Regions from separate parts of the Streptomyces sp. NPDC003011 genome, predicted to be linked through region 3. Evidence: riboswitches for the same ligand, from Rfam matches in the RefSeq annotation. Region 3 holds a riboswitch; each other region holds the start of a gene.

Region 1 (6,404 bases), on a different contig from region 3:
CGTAGAAGGGGTGGGTGCCGGGCGGGAACGCGGCCAGCGTCTCCTCGCCGCTGAGTTCCGGGGCGCCGAGGTCGCGCAGGGGTTCGCTCAGGTCCTTGGCCAGGGCGTGGGCGACGTCGACGCGGAAGCCGTCCACCCCGCGGTCGGACCAGAAGCGCAGGGTGGTGCGGAAGTCGGCGCGCACCTCCTCGTTCGCCCAGTTCAGGTCGGGCTGCTGGGGGGCGAACAGATGCAGGTACCACTGGCCGTCCGGCACCCGCCGCCAGGCGCTGCCGCCGAAGACGGACTGCCAGTCGGTGGGCGGGTGTTCGCCGTGCGGGCCGCGTCCGTCGCGGAAGACGTAGCGGTCGCGGGCGGGTGAGCCGGGGCCGGCGGTGAGGGCCTCCTGGAACCAGGCGTGCTGGTGGGAGGTGTGGTTGGGGACGAGGTCGACGATCACCTTCAGGCCGAGGCGGTGCGCCTCGGCGGCCAGGGCGTCGAAGTCGTCCAGGGTGCCCAGGCGCGGGTCGACGTCCCGGTAGTCGGCGACGTCGTAGCCGCCGTCGGCGAGTTCGGAGGGGTAGAAGGGGCTCAGCCACAGGGCGTCGACACCGAGGGCGGCGAGATGGGCCAGCCGCCGAGTGATGCCCTTGAGGTCCCCGAGTCCGTCGCCGTCCGCGTCGGCGAAGCTGCGGGGGTAGATCTGGTAGACGACGGCCTGCCGCCACCAGTTGGGGTCCTTGGACGAGAGGTCGGTTCGGTCGGGCAGGGACTCGGTCACGCGGTCTCCCTCGTGGCGGTGGTGGACGGCACTCAGGTACCTGTCCCCATTGTCGGGAAAGGGAACTCGAACGCCGTCCGGAGCACTTCATTCCTCCTGTGGCAGAAATGTGATGGCTTCTTGAACTCCCCCTGCATACGCGCAGGTTGACAGCGTTCAGCGGGGGGATCCAGGATGTGCGGGCACTGTGGCGCATGTGACCAATGAGCCCAGTGTTTTTCTCAGACCACTCACCCCGATGGGATCCGCATGTCCATAGCCAGACGTGTCACCGCGCGCCGCCTGCTGGGAACGGGCGCCGCGGCGCTCGTCCTCTGTGCCGTCTCCGCCCCCACCTCCTGGGCCCACGGCACTCCCGGCGGCGACGGCTGGAACTCCGGCGGCACCTACCGGCCGGGCACGGGCGCGGGTACGGAGACCGGGACCGACCGGTGCCAGTTCTCCCTGGACGGCACGGGCTTCTTCGACTCGGTCAAGGTCGACGACCAGAACCTCAGGCCCACCGACGACGGCAAGGTCCACATCAAGGTCCGCACCGCCGGAGACGCCGCCACCTGCACCGCCTCCCTCGCCTCCTACCTCGCCCACGGCGCCACCTTCGCCACCTCCGGCGAGCAGGTCTTCGTCGACTTCGACACGGTGACCGTGAAGCCGGGGCAGACCGAGTCCCTGGACATCGCGATACCGGACGCGGGCTGCTTCGCGCAGGTCGACCTCTACCGGGGCGCGGTGAAGTTCGACGGCGAGCTCGACGCGAAGGACGGCCTCGTCCACGGCGACCTGCCCAAGGGCCCGGACCGCCCGGTCATCAAGGACAAGCTGATCGCCGCCTGGAACGGCGGCACGAAGGACTGCACGACGGCCCCGTCCGAGCCGCCGGCCACCCCGGCTCCGACCCCCTCCGCCCCGGAGTCCGCCGAGCCGTCGGCGCCGGCCGAGGGGACGACCCCGCCGGCCACGGAGCCGCCGGCGAGCGCGACGCCGGCCACCGAGGCGCCGTCCACCGGCTCCCCGGCGCCGTCGGCCGCCGAGTCCAGCGCCGCCCCGGCACCCGCGCCGAACGGCGGCGGCGGTGACCTCGCGGAGACCGGCGCCGACAGCAGCACGGGCCCGATCGCGATCGGCGCGGCGGTGCTGCTCGCGGGCGGCGCGGGCCTCGTGATGGCGACGCGGCGCCGCAAGGCCACGCGCGCGTAGGACACGAACCGGGCGCCCGGCGCGCCGCGTCGGGCGGGCGGACGGACGGGCCCCGGGGAGCCACAGGCGCACCCCCGGGGCCCTCAGCCGTCTGCGGCGCAGTGCCTGAGCAGCGCCGCGACGTCCCCGTCCACCACCCGGTACCGCACGATCCGCCCCTCCTTCTCCCCCTCCACGACGCCCGCCGCCCGCAGCAGCCGCAGCGCCTGCGAGACCGCCGGGTCGTTCATCCCCGTGGCGATCGCCAGGTCGGACACCGCCAACGGTCCCGTGCGGTGCAGCGCGAGCAGCAGCGCGAGCCGCTTCGGGTCGGCGAGCAGCGAGAAGCGGCCGGCCCAGGCGCGCACCTGGCCGGGTTCGCCGATCGCGGCGATCGCGTCGCACACCCGGTGCCCGTCGATGGTGCGGCGATCCGCTCGGTCGGCCGGAACGAGATGCATACCGCCATCCTCGCAGGCACCCTGATGTGATCTTCCATACCTGCGCAGGTGCGCAGCTATGCAGGAGAGCGCGTGCCGCCCTACGGTGGGCGGGCCGTGGTGCTCGGGAAGCCGGTGACGCCCCTTCAGGGGGCCAGTCCGGAGCGGCCCTCGCCACTGTGATCGGGGAGTTCGCGTACCGCCGTCCCGGAAGGGACAGCCACTGGCCACCGCGAGGGGGCCGGGAAGGCAGGTGCGCGCACGTACGACCCGTAAGCCAGGAGACCGGCCACGGCATCTCACGAAGTGATCCACGAGGTGCTGGAGCGTGATCGCATGACCGAGCCTGTTTCCTTCCGCTGGCGGCGCGAGGACACCGTGCGGACGGTGGGCCTGATGGCCGTCATCGCCGCCCTGCACGTCGTCGCCTTCGGCCTCCTGCTCCTGGTCGTCGTCCCCGGTCACTACGAGGTGGGTGACAAGGCCTTCGGGATCGGCCTCGGCATCACCGCGTACACCCTCGGCATGCGGCACGCCTTCGACGCCGACCACATCGCCGCGATCGACAACACCACCCGCAAGCTGATGGCCGACGGCAAGCGGCCGGTGTCGGTGGGGTTCTGGTTCGCGCTCGGCCACTCCAGTGTCGTCGTGGTGATGGCCGCGCTGGTGGCGGGCGGCGCCGCGCTCGCGGGCACCCTCCTGAACGACCAGTCGCGCACCCACCAGGTCCTGGGTGTGGTCGGTACGACGGTCTCCGGGGCGTTCCTCTATCTCATCGCCGCCCTCAACCTGGTCGCCCTGCTCGGCATCCTGAGGGTGTTCCGGGCGATGCGGGCGGGGACGTACGACGAGAAGGAGCTGGAACAGCACCTGGACTCGCGGGGGTTCATGAACCGGATCCTGGGCCGTCTCACCAGGTCGATCAGCCGCCCCGGCCAGATGTTCCCGCTGGGCTTCCTCTTCGGCCTCGGCTTCGACACGGCCACCGAGGTCACCCTGATGGTGATGGCGGGCTCGGGCGCGGCGGCCGGACTGCCCTGGTACGCGATCCTCTGCCTGCCGCTGCTGTTCGCGGCCGGCATGAGCCTGTTCGACACGCTCGACGGCACGTTCATGAACTTCGCCTACCAGTGGGCGTTCTCCCACCCCGTCCGCAAGGTCTTCTACAACCTCACGATCACCGGCCTGTCCATCGCGGTGGCCTTCATCATCGGCACCATCCAGCTCATCGGCGTCCTGCACGAGAAGCTCGCCCTCAGCGACACGCTCACCACGTGGATCGCCGGCATCGACCTCGACAACGTGGGCTACGTCATCGTCGGCCTGTTCGTGGTGGTGTGGGCGGCGGCGGTGTCGTACTGGAAGGTCGCCAAAGTGGAGCAGCGGTGGGCGGTGCGGCCGGCCGCGGAGACGCGCTGAGGCCGGTCAGACCCCCTCGACGGTCGTCAGCCACAGCTTGACGTACCGCTCCACGTCGACGCCCAACGCCACGTCCACCAGGGGCTTGTCGCGGACGCCCTGGTGGATCTCGGACTCGCCGGGGCGCGGGCGGCGGTCGACGATCGTCTGGCCCCGGGCGGGGCCCGGGGCCAGGCTCACCTCGACCGGCAGCGGCTCGGTGGTGATCCCCTCCGGGTCGACGACCGCGCAGACCGCGCCCGCGTCGCCCAGACCACCGGTGGGGGTCGGGTCGCCGGAGGTGGCCGGGTCGCGGTGGGCGAGGAGCTCGCCGGCCAGCCGCAGGCGGGGCTCGGCCGCGGCGCGCAGCCGCCGCACGTCCGCCGCCGGGACCAGGACCTGCTGGAAGACGTCCAGGCCGTACATGGTGATCGGCACGCCCGCGGTGAGCAGGACGGCCGCCGCCTCCGGGTCGTGCCACACGTTGAACTCCGCGACGGGTGTGGCGTTCCCGGTGGCCACCGCGCCGCCCATGAACACGATCCGCTCGATGTTGCGGACCACCTCCGGGTGGGTGCGCAGGAGCAGAGCGATGTTCGTCAGGGGTGCCATCGGGATCAGGGTGACCGGCCTCGGGCAGGCGAGGATCTCGCGCCGGAGGAGGGTGACGGCGTCCACGTCGACCGGCGTCCGGGTGGGCGCGGGCAGCCCGAGGTCGCCCATCCCGTCCTCGCCGTGCACGTGCCGGGCCGTGCGGACCCGCTCGATCAGCGGGCGCTCGGCGCCCCGGGCGACCGGGATGCCGGGCGCCCCGGCCTGCTCCAGCACGGTCAGGGTGTTGCGGACCACCCCGTCGACGTCGGTGTTCCCGGCCACGCAGGTCACCGCGCGCAGGTCGAGACCCGGGTGCCGTACGGCGAACAGCAGGGCCAGGGCGTCGTCGACACCGGTGTCGCAGTCGATGATCACCGGGATGGGCTGACCGGTCACGTCGGGAGTCCTCTCGCCACGGGCTTGGGGACCGACCTTACGCAGCCGCCCACAGTTCGGTGCCGCGAGCCCCGACGCGGGCGCCGATCCGGCCGAGGAGTTCCGCGACGGGCAGGGCTCCCGGCCGGCGCCCGTCCCGCAGCCGTACGGCCGCCAGACCGCCGTCGGCCTCCCGCTCCCCGATCACCGCCTGGTACGGCACCAGGCGCGCGGCCCGGGTCCGGGCGCCGAGGCTGCCCTCGTCCGGTCCGCGCACCTCCGCCCGCAGCCCGCGCGCCACGGCCCGCCGGGCCAGCTCGTGGGCCCGCTCCTGCTGCGCCCGGGCGACCGGCAGCACCGCCAGCTGGACCGGAGCGAGCCAGGCCGGGAAGGCGCCGCCGTGCTGCTCGACGAGGTGCGCGACCGCGCGCTCCACGCTGCCGATGACGCTGCGGTGCACCATGACCGGCCGGTGTTTCGCCCCGTCGGCGCCGATGTAGTGCAGGTCGAAGCGTTCGGGCTGGTGGAAGTCGATCTGGACGGTGGAGAGGGTGGCCTCGCGGCCGGCCGGATCGGTGATCTGGACGTCGATCTTGGGGCCGTAGAAGGCGGCCTCGCCCTCGGCGGCCTCGTAGGGGATGCCGGAGCTGTCCAGCACCTCCCGCAGCAGCGCGGTGGCCCGCCGCCACAGGCCGGGGGCGGCGACGTACTTGCCGCCCTCGCCGGGGAGGGACAGGCGGTGGCGGGCGGCCCGGATGCCGAGATCGGCGTACGCGCGGCCGATGAACTCCAGCGCGTCCCGGGCCTCGTCCACGGCCTGCTCCAGGGTGCAGAAGATGTGCGCGTCGTTGAGGTGGATGGCCCGGACGCGGGTCAGCCCGCCGAGCACGCCGGACAGCTCGGAGCGGTACATGCCACCCAACTCCGCCATTCGGAGGGGCAGTTCGCGGTAGCTGTGGGAGCGGGAGCGGTAGATGAGCGCGTGGTGGGGGCAGAGGCTGGGCCGCAGCACGACCTCCTCCGCGCCCAGCCGCATCGGCGGGAACATGTCGTCGCTGTAGTGGGACCAGTGACCCGAGATCTCGTACAGCTCCCGCTTGCCGAGGACGGGCGAGTACACGTGCCGGTAGCCGGCGGCGCGTTCGGCCTCCCGGACGTACTCCTCCAGGACCTGCCGGACGACGGCCCCGTCGGGCAGCCAGTACGGCAGCCCCGCGCCCATCAGCGGGTCGGTGTCGAACAGGCCGAGTTCGCGGCCGAGTCGGCGGTGGTCGTGCATGGCGGGCTCTCCTCACGGTCCGCCCGGAACGAGCCCCCGCACGACGAAGCCCCGGGGCACTCGCCCCGGGGCTTCGATGCAGCTCTGCTGTCAGCGCGCCGGGACACTCTCCGGCGTCGTCGTGAGAGACGGACGTATCACGTGGGCGCGCTGCATGCGGGGACGGTAACAGGGGGCGGAGGGCGGGGCGACGGGTTTTTCGCAGGCGGGCCGGCGCGGGCAGGCGACAGGGCAGGCAGGCGAGCGGGCAGGTGCTCGGCCTCGCTCGCGCTCACCCGGACGGACCGGCTCGCTGGTGGAGCGTCGGGGCGGGTGGTGCCGTAAGAGGGCGTACTCGATCTTGGACGTTCTCAAGGAGACCTCCCCGATGACCCCAGCC
Region 2 (6,404 bases), on a different contig from region 3:
GCTCGCGGCCTTCGCCATCATGATCATCCTGCTCGGCGTGCTGGCCCTGGTCATCGTGAACGCCCTGGCCGCCTCGCCATGGGGCACCTTCTCCATCGCCATGACGATCCCCATCGCCCTGCTGATGGGCTTCTACCTGCGCGTCCTGCGCCCCGGCCGGGTCACCGAGGTCTCGCTGATCGGCGTGGCGCTGCTGCTGCTCGCACTGGTCTCCGGCCGCTGGGTCGCCGAGTCGTCGTGGGCGGACACCTTCACGCTCGCGCCGTCCACGCTGGTCATCTGGCTGGTGGCGTACGGCTTCATCGCCTCGATCCTGCCGGTGTGGATGCTGCTCGCGCCCCGCGACTACCTCTCCACCTTCATGAAGATCGGCACGATCGTCCTGCTCGCGCTCGGTGTGGTGATCGCGCTGCCGACCCTGAAGATGGACCCGGTCACCGACTTCGCCTCGCGCGGCGACGGGCCGGTCTTCGCGGGGTCCCTGTTCCCGTTCGTCTTCATCACCATCGCCTGCGGCGCGCTGTCCGGTTTCCACTCGCTCATCTCGTCCGGTACGACACCGAAGATGATCCAGAAGGAGACGCAGGTCCGGATGATCGGCTACGGCTCCATGCTGATGGAGTCGTCGGTCGCGGTGATGGCGCTGGTCGCGGCGAGCATCATCGACCCGGGCCTGTACTTCGCGATGAACGCGCCGGCCGGGGCGATCGGGACGACGGTGGAGAGCGCCTCGCAGGTGGTGACCGGCTGGGGCTACTCCATCACCCCCGGCGAGCTGGCCCAGGCGGCGGAGAACGTCGAGGAGTCCTCCCTGCTCTCCCGCACCGGCGGCGCGCCCACGCTGGCCGTCGGCGTCTCGGAGATCTTCTCCGAGGTGACGGGCGGGAGCCTGAAGGCCTTCTGGTACCACTTCGCGATCATGTTCGAGGCGCTGTTCATCCTGACCGCGCTGGACGCCGGCACCCGCGTCGGCCGGTTCATGCTCCAGGACATGCTGGGCAACGTCTACCGGCCCTTCCGGGACGTGAGCTGGAAGCCCGGCCTGGTCGCCACCAGCGCGGCCGTGTGCGCCCTGTGGGGTTACTTCCTGTGGGTCGGCGTCCACGAGCCCCTCGGCGGGATCAACCAGCTGTTCCCGATCTTCGGCATCTCCAACCAGCTGCTCGCGGCGGTCGCGCTGGCCGTCTGCACGACCCTGCTGGTGAAGTCCGGACGCCTCAAGTGGGCCTGGATCACGGGGGTTCCGCTCGCCTGGGACGCCACGGTCACGCTGACGGCGAGCTGGCAGAAGGTGTTCTCCAGCGATCCGAAGGTCGGCTTCTTCCAGCAGCGGTCCGTGTTCCAGGACGCCATCGACCGGGGCGAGGTGCTGCCGCCCGCCAAGACCATGGACGACATGCACACCGTGGTCACCAACTCCACGGTGGACGGCGTCCTGTCGGCCGTCCTCGCGCTGCTGATCGTGGTCGTGATCGCCGACGCGGCCCGGGTCTGCGTCCGGCACGTGCGCCGCCCGGCGCTGTCCACGCTGAGCGAGACGCCGTACGTCGAGTCGAAGATCGTCGCTCCGGCCGGGCTGTTCCCCACGCGCGAGGAGAAGGAGGAGGAGCGCCGTGCGGTCGGCTCTGGTACGGGCGTTTAGAGGGGTGCGCTGGTATGTGCGGGAGCTGACCGACGAGTCGGCGTACGACCGCTATGTCGCGCACGTGCGCAAGGGGCACCCGGAGGCGCGGGTGCCCTCCCGGCGCGACTTCGAGCGGATGCGCACGGACCGGCAGGAGAAGGACCCCCGACAGGGCTTCCGCTGCTGCTGACGGCCGACACAGAACCGACACATACCGGTATGCGGACGAGGGGTTCCGCTCCCGCGACACCGTGACCTAGATTGCCCTGCGCATTACACAGGTGATCACTGAGGGAACGGAGCCGCGACATGTCAGATGCGCCTGAAGTGAGGCCACCGGTGGTGACACCGGCACGTGTGGTGATCGGCCTCTGTCTCGTCGCACCGTTCGTGGCGATGCTGTGGGTGGGTTCGTACGCCAAGACCGATCCCACGTTCATCGGCATACCGTTCTTCTACTGGTACCAGATGGCCTGGGTGCTCGTCTCCACCGCGCTGACGATGATCGCGTACCAGCTGTGGCAGCGTGACCAGCGCGCCCGCGCCGCCGCCCGGTCCACGGACGGGGGTGCGTCGAAGTGAACGACGGAGTCAACGGCGTCGCGCTCGCCGTCTTCATCTTCTTCTTCCTGGCCGTCACCGTCCTGGGCTTCCTGGCCGCGCGCTGGCGCAAGGCCGAGAACGAGCACAGCCTCGACGAATGGGGCCTGGGCGGCCGGTCGTTCGGCACCTGGGTCACCTGGTTCCTGCTCGGCGGCGACCTGTACACGGCGTACACCTTCGTTGCCGTCCCGGCGGCGATCTACGCGGCGGGCGCGGCCGGCTTCTTCGCGGTGCCGTACACCATCCTGGTCTACCCGCTGATCTTCACCTTCCTGCCGCGCCTGTGGTCGGTCTCGCACAAGCACGGGTACGTGACGACCTCGGACTTCGTGCGCGGGCGCTTCGGCTCGAAGGGGCTGTCGCTGGCGGTGGCCGTCACCGGCATCCTGGCGACGATGCCGTACATCGCGCTCCAACTGGTCGGCATCCAGGCGGTGCTGGACGTGATGGGCGTCGGCGGCGGTGAGGACACCCACTGGTTCGTCAAGGACCTGCCGCTGCTGATCGCCTTCGGCGTGCTGGCGGCGTACACGTACTCGTCGGGGCTGCGGGCGCCCGCGCTGATCGCGTTCGTGAAGGACACGCTGATCTACCTCGTCATCGCGGTGGCGATCATCTACATCCCGATCAAGCTGGGCGGCTTCGACGACATCTTCGCCAAGGCGGGCGAGGCGTTCAGCCAGCCCAACCCGGCGACGGGCGCGCCGCGCGGTGCGCTGGTCCCGGCCGAGGCGGGCCAGTGGACGTACGCCACGCTGGCGCTGGGCTCCGCGCTGGCGCTCTTCATGTACCCGCACTCGATCACGGCGACGCTGTCCTCGCGCAGCCGTGAGGTGATCCGCCGCAACACCACGATCCTGCCGCTGTACTCGCTGATGCTGGGCCTGCTCGCCCTGCTGGGCTTCATGGCCATCGCGGCCGGGGTCAAGGTCTCCAACGGGCAGTTGGCGATCCCGCAGCTGTTCGAGGACATGTTCCCGGACTGGTTCGCGGGCGTGGCGTTCGCGGCGATCGGTATCGGCGCCCTCGTCCCCGCGGCCATCATGTCGATCGCGGCGGCGAACCTGTTCACCCGCAACATCTACAAGGACTTCATCAAGCCGGACGCCACGCCGGCGCAGGAGACCAAGGTCTCCAAGCTGGTCTCGCTGCTGGTGAAGGTGGGCGCGCTGGCCTTCGTCCTGACGATGGACAAGACGGTCGCGATCAACTTCCAGCTGCTCGGCGGCATCTGGATCCTGCAGACCTTCCCGGCCCTGGTCGGCGGCCTGTTCACCCGCTGGTTCCACCGCTGGGCCCTGCTCGGCGGCTGGGCGGTCGGCATGGTCTACGGCACGGCCGCCGCGTACGGCGTGGCCTCGCCGACGCAGAAGCACTTCGGCGGCTCGTCGAAGGAGATCCCCGGCATCGGTGAGATCGGCTACATCGGCCTGACGGCGTTCGTGCTGAACGTGGTGGTGACGGTGGTGCTGACCTTCGCACTGAGGGCGCTGAAGGCCCCGGACGGCATCGACGAGACCTCCCCGGCGGACTACACGGCCGACGCGGGCGACCCGGGCGTCCAGGTGGAGCTGCCGCCGGCGACGGCGGGGGCCGCACACTGAGCCGCCGTACGTGATGACGGGCCGTCGGAGAAATCCGGCGGCCCGTCGCCGTTCCCCTGATGCACACTGCCCCGCATGGACATGGTGATCCGGCGGGCGGACCCGCACGAGTACGAGCCCCTCGGCGAGCTCACCGCCCGGGCCTACCTCCAGGACGGGCTCCTCGACTTCGGGGAGGCCGACCCCTACCTCGGTGAGCTGAGGGACGTGGCCAAGCGGGCGGCCGCCGCGGACGTCCTGGTGGCCACCCGGGGCGGGCACCTCCTCGGCGGCGTCACCTTCGTCCCGTCCGGCGGCCCCATGGCCGACCTCGCCCGCGTTGGAGAGGCGGAGATACGGATGCTCGCCGTCGACCGGGCGGCCCGCGGACGCGGCGCCGGGGAGGCCCTCGTCCGTGCCTGCGTCGACCGGGCGCGGACCATGGACGGCTGCACGGGCATCGTCCTGTCGACCCAGCGCACCATGCGCGCCGCCCACCGCGTCTACGAACGCCTCGGCTTCGTCCGTACCCCGGCACGGGACTGGAACCCGGTCCCGGAGCTGGCCGACATCACCCTCCTCACCTACGAGTTGACGCTCTGAGACCGGCGCGACACAACATATGGGGGTTCTTCCCTCGCCCGGCACAAGATGTATGCTCGTGCTCGCTGTCGCCGCAGGGGAATCCGGTGTGAATCCGGAACTGTCCCGCAACGGTGTACATGCGTGCGTACGCACGCCTTGTCCAGTCCGAGGACCTGCCGACAGCGCGCCCGGCCGTACGGTCCGGGTGCCCTGACGTCCGGGCCTCGTGGAATGGGCCGGTGACGCGACGCCGCGTGCGCTCGTGCCGCCCCCTGCCCACCGCGAGGCCTCCGTGCCGAGCGAGGGAGAGCCCCACGTGACCATCGCGCCAGTCGATCCGGCCTCAGCGACCACCCCGGTGGCGCCCGACGGCCCGGGAACCGCGTTACTGCGGACCCTGGCCGAGCTGACCGCCGACCTCCCCGACGCCGACCCCGGACGGGTCGCCGCCGCCGCGCTGCGCGGCCGGTCCGCGCGGGCGGACGAGGCGGAGCTGCGCGAGCTGGCCACGGAGGCGGCGGCCGGCCTCATCTCCGAGGACCCCGCCTACTCGCGGCTGGCCGCCCGTCTGCTGACGATCGGCATCCGCGCCGAGGCGGCCTCGCAGGGCGTCACGGCCTTCACCGACTCCGTGGCCGTGGGGCACCGGGAAGGGCTCATCGCCGACCGCACGGCCGAGTTCGTACGGGTCCACGCCGCCCGGCTCGACGCGCTGATCGACCCGCACGCCGACGACCGCTTCGGCTACTTCGGCCTGCGCACCCTGCACAGCCGCTATCTCCTCCGGCACCCGACCACCCGCAAGGTCATCGAGACGCCCCAGCACTTCATGCTCCGGGTGGCGTCGGGCCTCGCCGAGGACGACACCGCCCGCGCGCTGGACGAAGTCGCCGCGCTCCACGCCCTCATGAGCCGCCTCGACTACCTCCCCTCCTCCCCCACCCTCTTCAACTCCGGCACCCGGCACCCCCAGATGTCGTCCTGCTACCTCCTCGACTCCCCGAAGGACGAGCTGGACTCCCTCTACGACCGCTACCACCAGGTGGCCCGGCTCTCGAAACACGCGGGCGGCATCGGCATCGCCTACTCCCGCGTCCGCGCCCGCGGTTCGCTGATCCGCGGCACCAACGGGCACTCCAACGGCATCGTCCCGTTCCTGAAGACCCTGGACGCCTCGGTCGCCGCCGTGAACCAGGGCGGCCGGCGCAAGGGCGCCGCGGCGGTCTACCTGGAGACCTGGCACGCCGACATCGAGGAGTTCCTGGAGCTGCGCGACAACACCGGCGAGGACGCCCGCCGTACGCACAACCTGAACCTCGCGCACTGGGTCCCGGACGAGTTCATGCGCCGGGTCGACGCCGACGCGCCGTGGTCGCTGTTCTCGCCGTCCGACGTGCCCGAGCTGGTCGACCTGTGGGGCGAGGAGTTCGACGCCGCCTACCGCGCCGCGGAGGAGGCGGGCCTCGCCCGCAAGACCCTCCCCGCCCGCGACCTGTACGGCCGCATGATGCGCACCCTCGCGCAGACCGGCAACGGCTGGATGACCTTCAAGGACGCCGCCAACCGCACCGCCAACCAGACGGCCGAGCCGGGTCACGTGGTCCACTCCTCGAACCTGTGCACGGAGATCCTGGAGGTCACGGACGACGGGGAGACGGCGGTCTGCAACCTGGGCTCGGTCAACCTCGGCGCCTTCGTCGACCGCGGGAGCGGGGACATCGACTGGGAGCGGCTGGACGCCACCGTCCGCACCGCCGTCACCTTCCTCGACCGGGTCGTCGACATCAACTACTACCCGACCGAGCAGGCGGGCCGCTCCAACGCCAGGTGGCGCCCGGTCGGCCTCGGCGTGATGGGCCTGCAGGACGTCTTCTTCCAGCTGCGCCTGCCCTTCGACGCGCCTGCGGCCAGGCGGCTGTCCACCCGGATCGCCGAGCGCGTCATGCTCGCCGCGTACGAGGCCTCCGCCGGCCTCGCCGAGCGCAACGGCCCGCTGCCGGCCTGGGAGA
Region 3 (6,404 bases):
ACGGTGCCGCCGAGCGCGCCGGCCATGTAGTGGATCGCCGGGAGCTCGGGGACGAGCGTGGAGACGGCCGTGGCGTGCACGGCGTGGGTGTGGACGACGGCGCGGGCGTCGGTGGTGCGGTGGACGGCCAGATGCATGGGCAGTTCGCTGGTGGGGACGAGCGTGCCGAGCACCTGCCGGCCGTTGAGGTCGACCCCGGTGACGTCCGTGGGCGTGAGCCGGTCGTAGGGCACGCCCGACGGTGTGACCAGCACGGTGTCCTCGACGCGCACCGAGACGTTGCCGGAGGTGCCGACGACCAGTCCGTCGGACACGGTGCGGCGGGCCGTCGCGACGAGCGCCTCCCAGGCGTGCGCCTCCTCGGGGCGCACGCTCCTCCCCCGCGGCTCCGGCACGTCCGGTGCGCCCGCTCGCGCGCCTCGTCCACCCCGCGGGTCCCGCTGCTCCTCGGCCATGCGGCGATCCTGCCAGGCCCGGCGCCGACTCGCCGCCGGGCGGAGGCACTTCGGGCCACTGGCGGAGGGCCACGGCCAAGTGGCGCCGCGTTCGCGCATGTGCCACGGGCTGAGCAGGACCCGGATGACCGGGTGGATCAAGGCGTTCAGCGACGAGGTGAAGCGGCACACCGGCCGCCGCCCGGTGACGGCGGCAGCCCGCCGGGTGACCAACATCTCTTCGACGGGTCTTTGAACCGGCTGAGGGAGTTCGCCGACGGCGGGTGGCCAAGGGGTGCCCGGGCCGCACGGGGCCCACGGAGCCGGCCGAAGCGCGGCGGTGCGAGAACCGCAGCATCCGGACACCGTGCGGCCCGCCTCAGTTCACCTTCCGTTCACTCAGGTTGCTTACGTTCGTCCGGCCAATGACCTCGAACGATTGCCTGGGTAAATGGAAAACTTCTCGCTGATCCTCGCGATTGTGGTAGTAACCGCACTCGCGTTCGATTTCACGAACGGTTTCCACGACACCGCCAACGCGATGGCCACGACCATCTCGACCGGCGCGCTCAAGCCCAAGGTCGCGGTGGCCATGTCCGCCGTGCTCAACCTTGTGGGCGCTTTCCTCTCCGTGGAGGTCGCCAACACGATCTCCAAGGGTCTCGTGGACGAGAGCGGCATCCGTCCCGAGGTCATCTTCGCCGCCCTGGTCGGCGCGATCCTCTGGAACCTGCTGACCTGGCTGGTCGGACTCCCCTCCAGCTCCTCGCACGCCCTGATGGGCGGCCTCATCGGCGCCACCGTCGCCTCCGCGGGCTTCGGCGGGGTGCACGGCGACGTGCTCGTCACCAAGGTGCTGATCCCGGCGATCGCGGCCCCGCTGGTGGCGGGCCTGGCCGCGATGCTCGCGACGCGCCTGTCGTACAAGCTCGGCAAGAAGGCCGACGGCAAGGCGGCGGAGAAGGGCTACCGGGCGGGCCAGATCGCCTCGGCGGGCCTGGTCTCGCTCGCCCACGGCACCAACGACGCGCAGAAGACGATGGGCATCATCACCCTGGCGCTGGTCGCCGGCGGCGCCGTCGCCCCCGACTCGGACCCGCCCACCTGGGTCATCCTCTCCGCGGGCATCGCCATCGCGCTCGGCACCTACCTCGGCGGCTGGCGCATCATCCGCACCATGGGCAAGGGCCTGACCGACCTCCAGCCGCAGCAGGGCTTCGCCGCCCAGACCAGCGCGGCCACGGTCATCCTGGCCTCCTCCCACCTCGGCTTCTCCCTCTCCACCACGCACTCCGTCTCCGGCGCGGTGATGGGCGCGGGCCTCGGCCGCAAGGGCGGCGTGGTCCGCTGGTCGACGGCGACCCGGATGTTCGTGGCGTGGGGCCTGACCCTGCCCGCCGCGGCCCTGGTCGGCGCGATCGCGGAGTACGTGACCGGCTTCGGCGCCTGGGGCACGGCGCTCGTGGCGGTCTTCCTCGTCGGCTCCAGCGCCGCGATCTGGAAGGTCTCCCGCCGCGAGGTCGTCGACCACACGAACGTCTGCGACACCGAGGAGCCGGCCGGAGTGGTGACCGCGGCGATGGCCGCGGTGACCCCGCCGCCGACGGGCACGGTGACCGAGGACCTGACGGCCACGATCCCGGCCCCGGCCGTCGCGGTCGCCGCCGACCCCGCGGCCCCGCCGGCCACGACCACCGTCTGAGCCCCGCCACCCCGGCACGAACCGGTACGAAGGAAGAAGCAGCATGAAGATCGACTGGGCGGCCCTCGGCTCCGTCTTCGGTGTCAGCCTCGTGGTCACCGTGGCCCTGGTGGGCCTGTTCACCCTCGCCGTCATGGGCCTGTCGCGACAGGAACGGGCCGCGCAGCAGGGCGGTTCGGCCGCCCTCGCGGTCACGGGCGCGTACGCCTGCTTCGCGGCCTGCACCGCGGCGGTCGCGTACGGGATCTACCTGATCGTGGCCTGACACGGGCACCTGGCCGCCGGGCGGGTCCGGAACTTCGGTTCCGGGCCCGCCCGGTCGGCGTTCCGGGACCGCCGCCCGGCCCCGCGGGCGCCCTTCGGGCCGGTCCCGCGGATGCCCTGGCCACGTCGGCGATGTGGGGTTCTCCACAGTCCCCCCGCGCAGGTCAACGGCAAGTTGACGGCTCTTCCAACCCCGTGGTGGACTGCCGGGGCCATGTACGGCGGCAGAAGAGGAAGCCGGTGCGAGTCCGGCGCGGTCCCGCCACTGTCACCGGGGCAGAAAGCCCCGGGAGCCAGGAACTCTCGTCGCCGGTCTCGTCGAACCAGGGCGTGGACACCCTGAGTGAGGACATATCGCCATGCTCGGCTGCCGTTCGAGGTTCAGTAGCGTCTCCCCGTCTGTGACAGCGGTCGGCTGACCCCATGCGTGCCGATCGCGTCTACGCGTACGGCGCCGCCGCCGGGCTCCTCGGTGACCTGCTCCTCGGTGATCCTCACCGCGGGCATCCGGTCGCCGTGTTCGGGCGGGCCGCGGGCGCCGTGGAACGGGTGCTGTGGCGGGACCACCGGGGGTGGGGCGCGCTGCACGCCGTGGTGTGCGCCGGTGGCGCCGTCGCGCTCGGGGCCGCCGCCGCCCGTGCCGTACGTCCCTCCCCCGCCGCTTCCCTCGCGCTGACCGGCGCCGTCACCTGGGCCGTCGTCGGGGGGACGTCGCTGGCCAGGGAGGCGCGGAGCATCGGGCGGGCGCTGGAGGCGGGGGACGTCGAGGCCGCGCGGGCCCGGCTGCCGCACCTGTGCGGGCGGGATCCGCAGTCCCTGGACGCCGACGGGATCGCGCGGGCGGTCGTGGAGTCTGTCGCCGAGAACACCTCCGACGCCGTGGTGGGGGCGCTCGTGTGGGGGGCCGTGGCCGGTGTGCCGGGGCTGGCCGGGTTCCGGGCCGTCAACACCCTCGACGCCATGGTCGGGCACAAGTCGCCCCGGTACCGGCGGTACGGGTGGGCCTGCGCACGGCTCGACGACGTCGCCGGGTGGCCCGGAGCGCGGCTGACCGCCGTCCTCGCGGCGCTGGCCGGCCCGGATCCGCGCGGTGCCGTGCGCGCCTGGCGGGCGGACGCGGCGAACCATCCGAGCCCCAACGCCGGGCCCGTGGAGGCCTCGTTCGCGGGGGCGCTCGGCGTGCGGCTGGGCGGGACGCTGTCGTACGGCGGCCGGGTCGAGCACCGGCCGGTGCTGAACGCGCGGGGGCGGGCCGTGGTGACCGAGGACGTCGAACGGGCCGTACGGCTCTCGCGCCGCGTGGGCCTGCTCGCGCTCGGGCTCACGGTCGCCGCACGCCGCGTGGTGAAGGGGCGTGCCTCGTGAACGGTGGTCTCCTGGTCGCCGGTACCACCTCCGACGCCGGCAAGAGTGTCGTCACCGCCGGGATCTGCCGGTGGCTGGTGCGCCAAGGGGTCAAGGTCGCGCCCTTCAAGGCGCAGAACATGTCCCTCAACTCGTTCGTCACCCGGGAGGGCGCCGAGATCGGGCGGGCGCAGGCCATGCAGGCGCAGGCCTGCCGGGTCGAGCCGACCGCGCTGATGAATCCCGTGCTGCTCAAGCCGGGCGGCGAGCAGAGCAGCCAGGTGGTGCTCATGGGCAAGCCCGTGGGCGAGATGAGTGCGCGCGGCTATCACGGCGGGCGCCAGCAGCGGCTCCTCGGGACCGTGCTGGAGTGTCTGGCCGCGTTGCGGGGCACGTATGACGCGGTGATCTGTGAGGGGGCCGGCAGTCCCGCCGAGATCAATCTGCGGCGGACGGACATCGTCAACATGGGGATCGCGCGCAACGCGCGGCTGCCGGTGCTGGTGGTGGGCGACATCGACCGTGGCGGGGTCTTCGCCTCCTTCTTCGGCACCGTGGCCCTGCTGTCCCCCGAAGACCAGGAACTCGTCGCCGGGTTCCTCGTCAACAAGTTCCGCGGGGACGTCTCGCTGCTGGAACCCGGGCTGGACATGCTGCACGGGCTCACCGGGCGGCACACCTACGGCGTCCTGCCCTTCCGGCACGGGCTCGGGATCGACGAGGAGGACGGGCTGCGGGTCTCCCTGCGCGGGACGGTCCGGGAGTCGAACGTCGCGCCGCCCGTCGGCGAGGACGTGCTGCGGGTCGCCGTCTGCGCGGTCCCGCTGATGTCCAACTTCACGGACGTGGACGCGCTGGCCGCCGAGCCGGGCGTCGTCGTGCGGTTCGTGGACCGGCCGGAGGAACTGGCCGACGCCGACCTCGTGGTGATCCCGGGGACCCGCGGGACCGTCCGGGCGCTGGAGTGGCTGCGGGAGCGGGGACTCGCAAAGGCGCTGCGGCGCAGGGCCGCCGAGGGGCGGCCGATCCTCGGGCTCTGCGGCGGTTTCCAGGTGCTCGGCGAGCACATCGAGGACGACGTCGAGAGCCGGCGCGGACACGTCGGCGGACTCGGCGTCCTGCCCGTCCGGGTCCGGTTCGCCCGCGAGAAGACCCTCACCCGGCCGGTCGGCGAGGCCCTCGGCGAACACGTCGAGGGGTACGAGATCCACCACGGGATCGCCGAGGTGACGGGCGGGGAGCCCTTCCTGGACGGCTGCCGGGTCGGGCAGACCTGGGGCACGCACTGGCACGGCTCGCTGGAGTCGGACGGTTTCCGGCGGGCGTTCCTGCGCGAGGTGGCGGCCGCCGCGGGCCGCCGTTTCGTGCCGGCCGCCGACACCTCGTTCGCCGCGCTGCGCGAGGAGCAGCTCGACCGGCTCGGCGACCTGATCGAACAGCACGCGGACACCGACGCGCTGTGGCGGCTCATCGAGTCCGGCGCGCCGCAAGGACTGCCTTTCATCCCACCGGGAGCGCCCGCATGAGCACAGTGTTGTTGTTGTCCACCGCCGACACGGACCTGCTGGCGGCCCGGGCCGCTTCCGGCGCCTCGTACCGGATCGGCAACCCGACCCGCGTCGACGTCACGGAGGAACTTCCGGGGCTGGTCGACGGCGCGGACATCGCCGTCGTACGGCTGCTCGGCGGCAAGCGGGCCTGGGAGGACGGGCTCGCCGCGCTGCGGGCCTCGGGCATCCCCACCGTCCTCCTCGGCGGGGAGACCGTGCCCGACGCGGAGCTGATGGCCGAGTCGTCGGTGCCCGCCGGCGTCGTGGCGGAGGCGCTCAGGTACCTCGTCGAGGGCGGCCCCGCCAACCTCACCGAGCTGGCGCGCTTCCTGTCCGACACCGTGCTGCTGACCGGTGAGGGGTTCGACGAGCCGCACAAGATGCCCGAGTACGGCGTCCACGGGGACCGCGCGCTCCAGGACGGCCGTCCGACCGTGGGCGTGCTCTTCTACCGCGCCCACCACCTCAGCGGCAACACCGCCTTCGTGGACACGCTGTGCGACGCGATCGAGGCGCGGGGCGCCAACGCCCTGCCCGTCTACTGCGGTTCGCTGCGCGGTGCCGACCCTGGGCTGTACGAGATCCTCGGCGAGGCCGACACCCTCATCGCCACCGTCCTCGCCTCCGGCGGCACACACGCCTCGCAGGCCTCGGCCGGCGGCGACGAGGAGGCCTGGGACATCGGGGCCCTCGCCGATCTCGACGTCCCCGTGCTCCAGGGCCTGTGCCTGACGTCCTCCAGGAAGGCCTGGGAGGAGTCCGACGCCGCCCTGTCCCCCATGGACGCGGCGATGCAGGTGGCGATCCCGGAGTTCGACGGGCGGCTGATCACCGTGCCGTTCTCCTTCAAGGAGCAGGGCCCGGACGAGGTCCCGGTGTACGTCGCCGACCCTGAGCGGGCCGCGCGGGTCGCCGGGATCGCCGTGCGGCACGCCCGGTTGCGGCACAAGCCGAACGCCGGCAAGAGGCTCGCGCTCGTCTTCACCGCCTACCCGACCAAGCACTCGCGCGTCGGCAACGCGGTCGGGCTGGACACGCCCGTCTCGGCGGTGCGGGTGCTGGACGCGCTGCGGGACGCCGGGTACGCCGTCGAGGGGCACCCCGACGACG

The links. Region 3 has a riboswitch for cobalamin ahead of ACWD0J_RS19370 (cobalamin biosynthesis protein). Riboswitches for the same ligand answer to the same signal wherever they lie in the genome.
Region 1: it holds a riboswitch for cobalamin, as region 3 does, so the genes downstream of both, ACWD0J_RS07205 (HoxN/HupN/NixA family nickel/cobalt transporter) here and ACWD0J_RS19370 (cobalamin biosynthesis protein) in region 3, are expected to answer to the same signal.
Region 2: it holds a riboswitch for cobalamin, as region 3 does, so the genes downstream of both, ACWD0J_RS12405 (ribonucleoside-diphosphate reductase subunit alpha) here and ACWD0J_RS19370 (cobalamin biosynthesis protein) in region 3, are expected to answer to the same signal.

The regions. Positions count from the first base shown of each region.
Region 1 covers NZ_JBSFTY010000009.1:107,821-114,224, reverse strand. The annotation lists gene ACWD0J_RS07220 (glycoside hydrolase family 13 protein) at 1-760, opposite strand, end outside; gene ACWD0J_RS07215 (LAETG motif-containing sortase-dependent surface protein) at 1,010-1,957, shown strand; gene ACWD0J_RS07210 (ArsR/SmtB family transcription factor) at 2,041-2,397, opposite strand; cobalamin riboswitch at 2,478-2,684, shown strand; gene ACWD0J_RS07205 (HoxN/HupN/NixA family nickel/cobalt transporter) at 2,713-3,798, shown strand; gene ACWD0J_RS07200 (nucleoside hydrolase) at 3,805-4,767, opposite strand; gene thrS (threonine--tRNA ligase) at 4,805-6,025, opposite strand; gene ACWD0J_RS07190 (hypothetical protein) at 6,393-6,404, shown strand, end outside.
Region 2 covers NZ_JBSFTY010000018.1:76,197-82,600, forward strand. The annotation lists gene ACWD0J_RS12380 (carbon starvation CstA family protein) at 1-1,642, shown strand, start outside; gene ACWD0J_RS12385 (YbdD/YjiX family protein) at 1,614-1,814, shown strand; gene ACWD0J_RS12390 (DUF3311 domain-containing protein) at 1,934-2,206, shown strand; gene mctP (monocarboxylate uptake permease MctP) at 2,203-3,831, shown strand; gene ACWD0J_RS12400 (GNAT family N-acetyltransferase) at 3,907-4,413, shown strand; cobalamin riboswitch at 4,466-4,590, shown strand; gene ACWD0J_RS12405 (ribonucleoside-diphosphate reductase subunit alpha) at 4,712-6,404, shown strand, end outside.
Region 3 covers NZ_JBSFTY010000035.1:44,984-51,387, reverse strand. The annotation lists gene ACWD0J_RS19385 (class II aldolase/adducin family protein) at 1-455, opposite strand, end outside; gene ACWD0J_RS19380 (anion permease) at 886-2,136, shown strand; gene ACWD0J_RS19375 (hypothetical protein) at 2,180-2,401, shown strand; cobalamin riboswitch at 2,583-2,722, shown strand; gene ACWD0J_RS19370 (cobalamin biosynthesis protein) at 2,824-3,765, shown strand; gene ACWD0J_RS19365 (cobyric acid synthase) at 3,762-5,270, shown strand; gene cobN (cobaltochelatase subunit CobN) at 5,267-6,404, shown strand, end outside.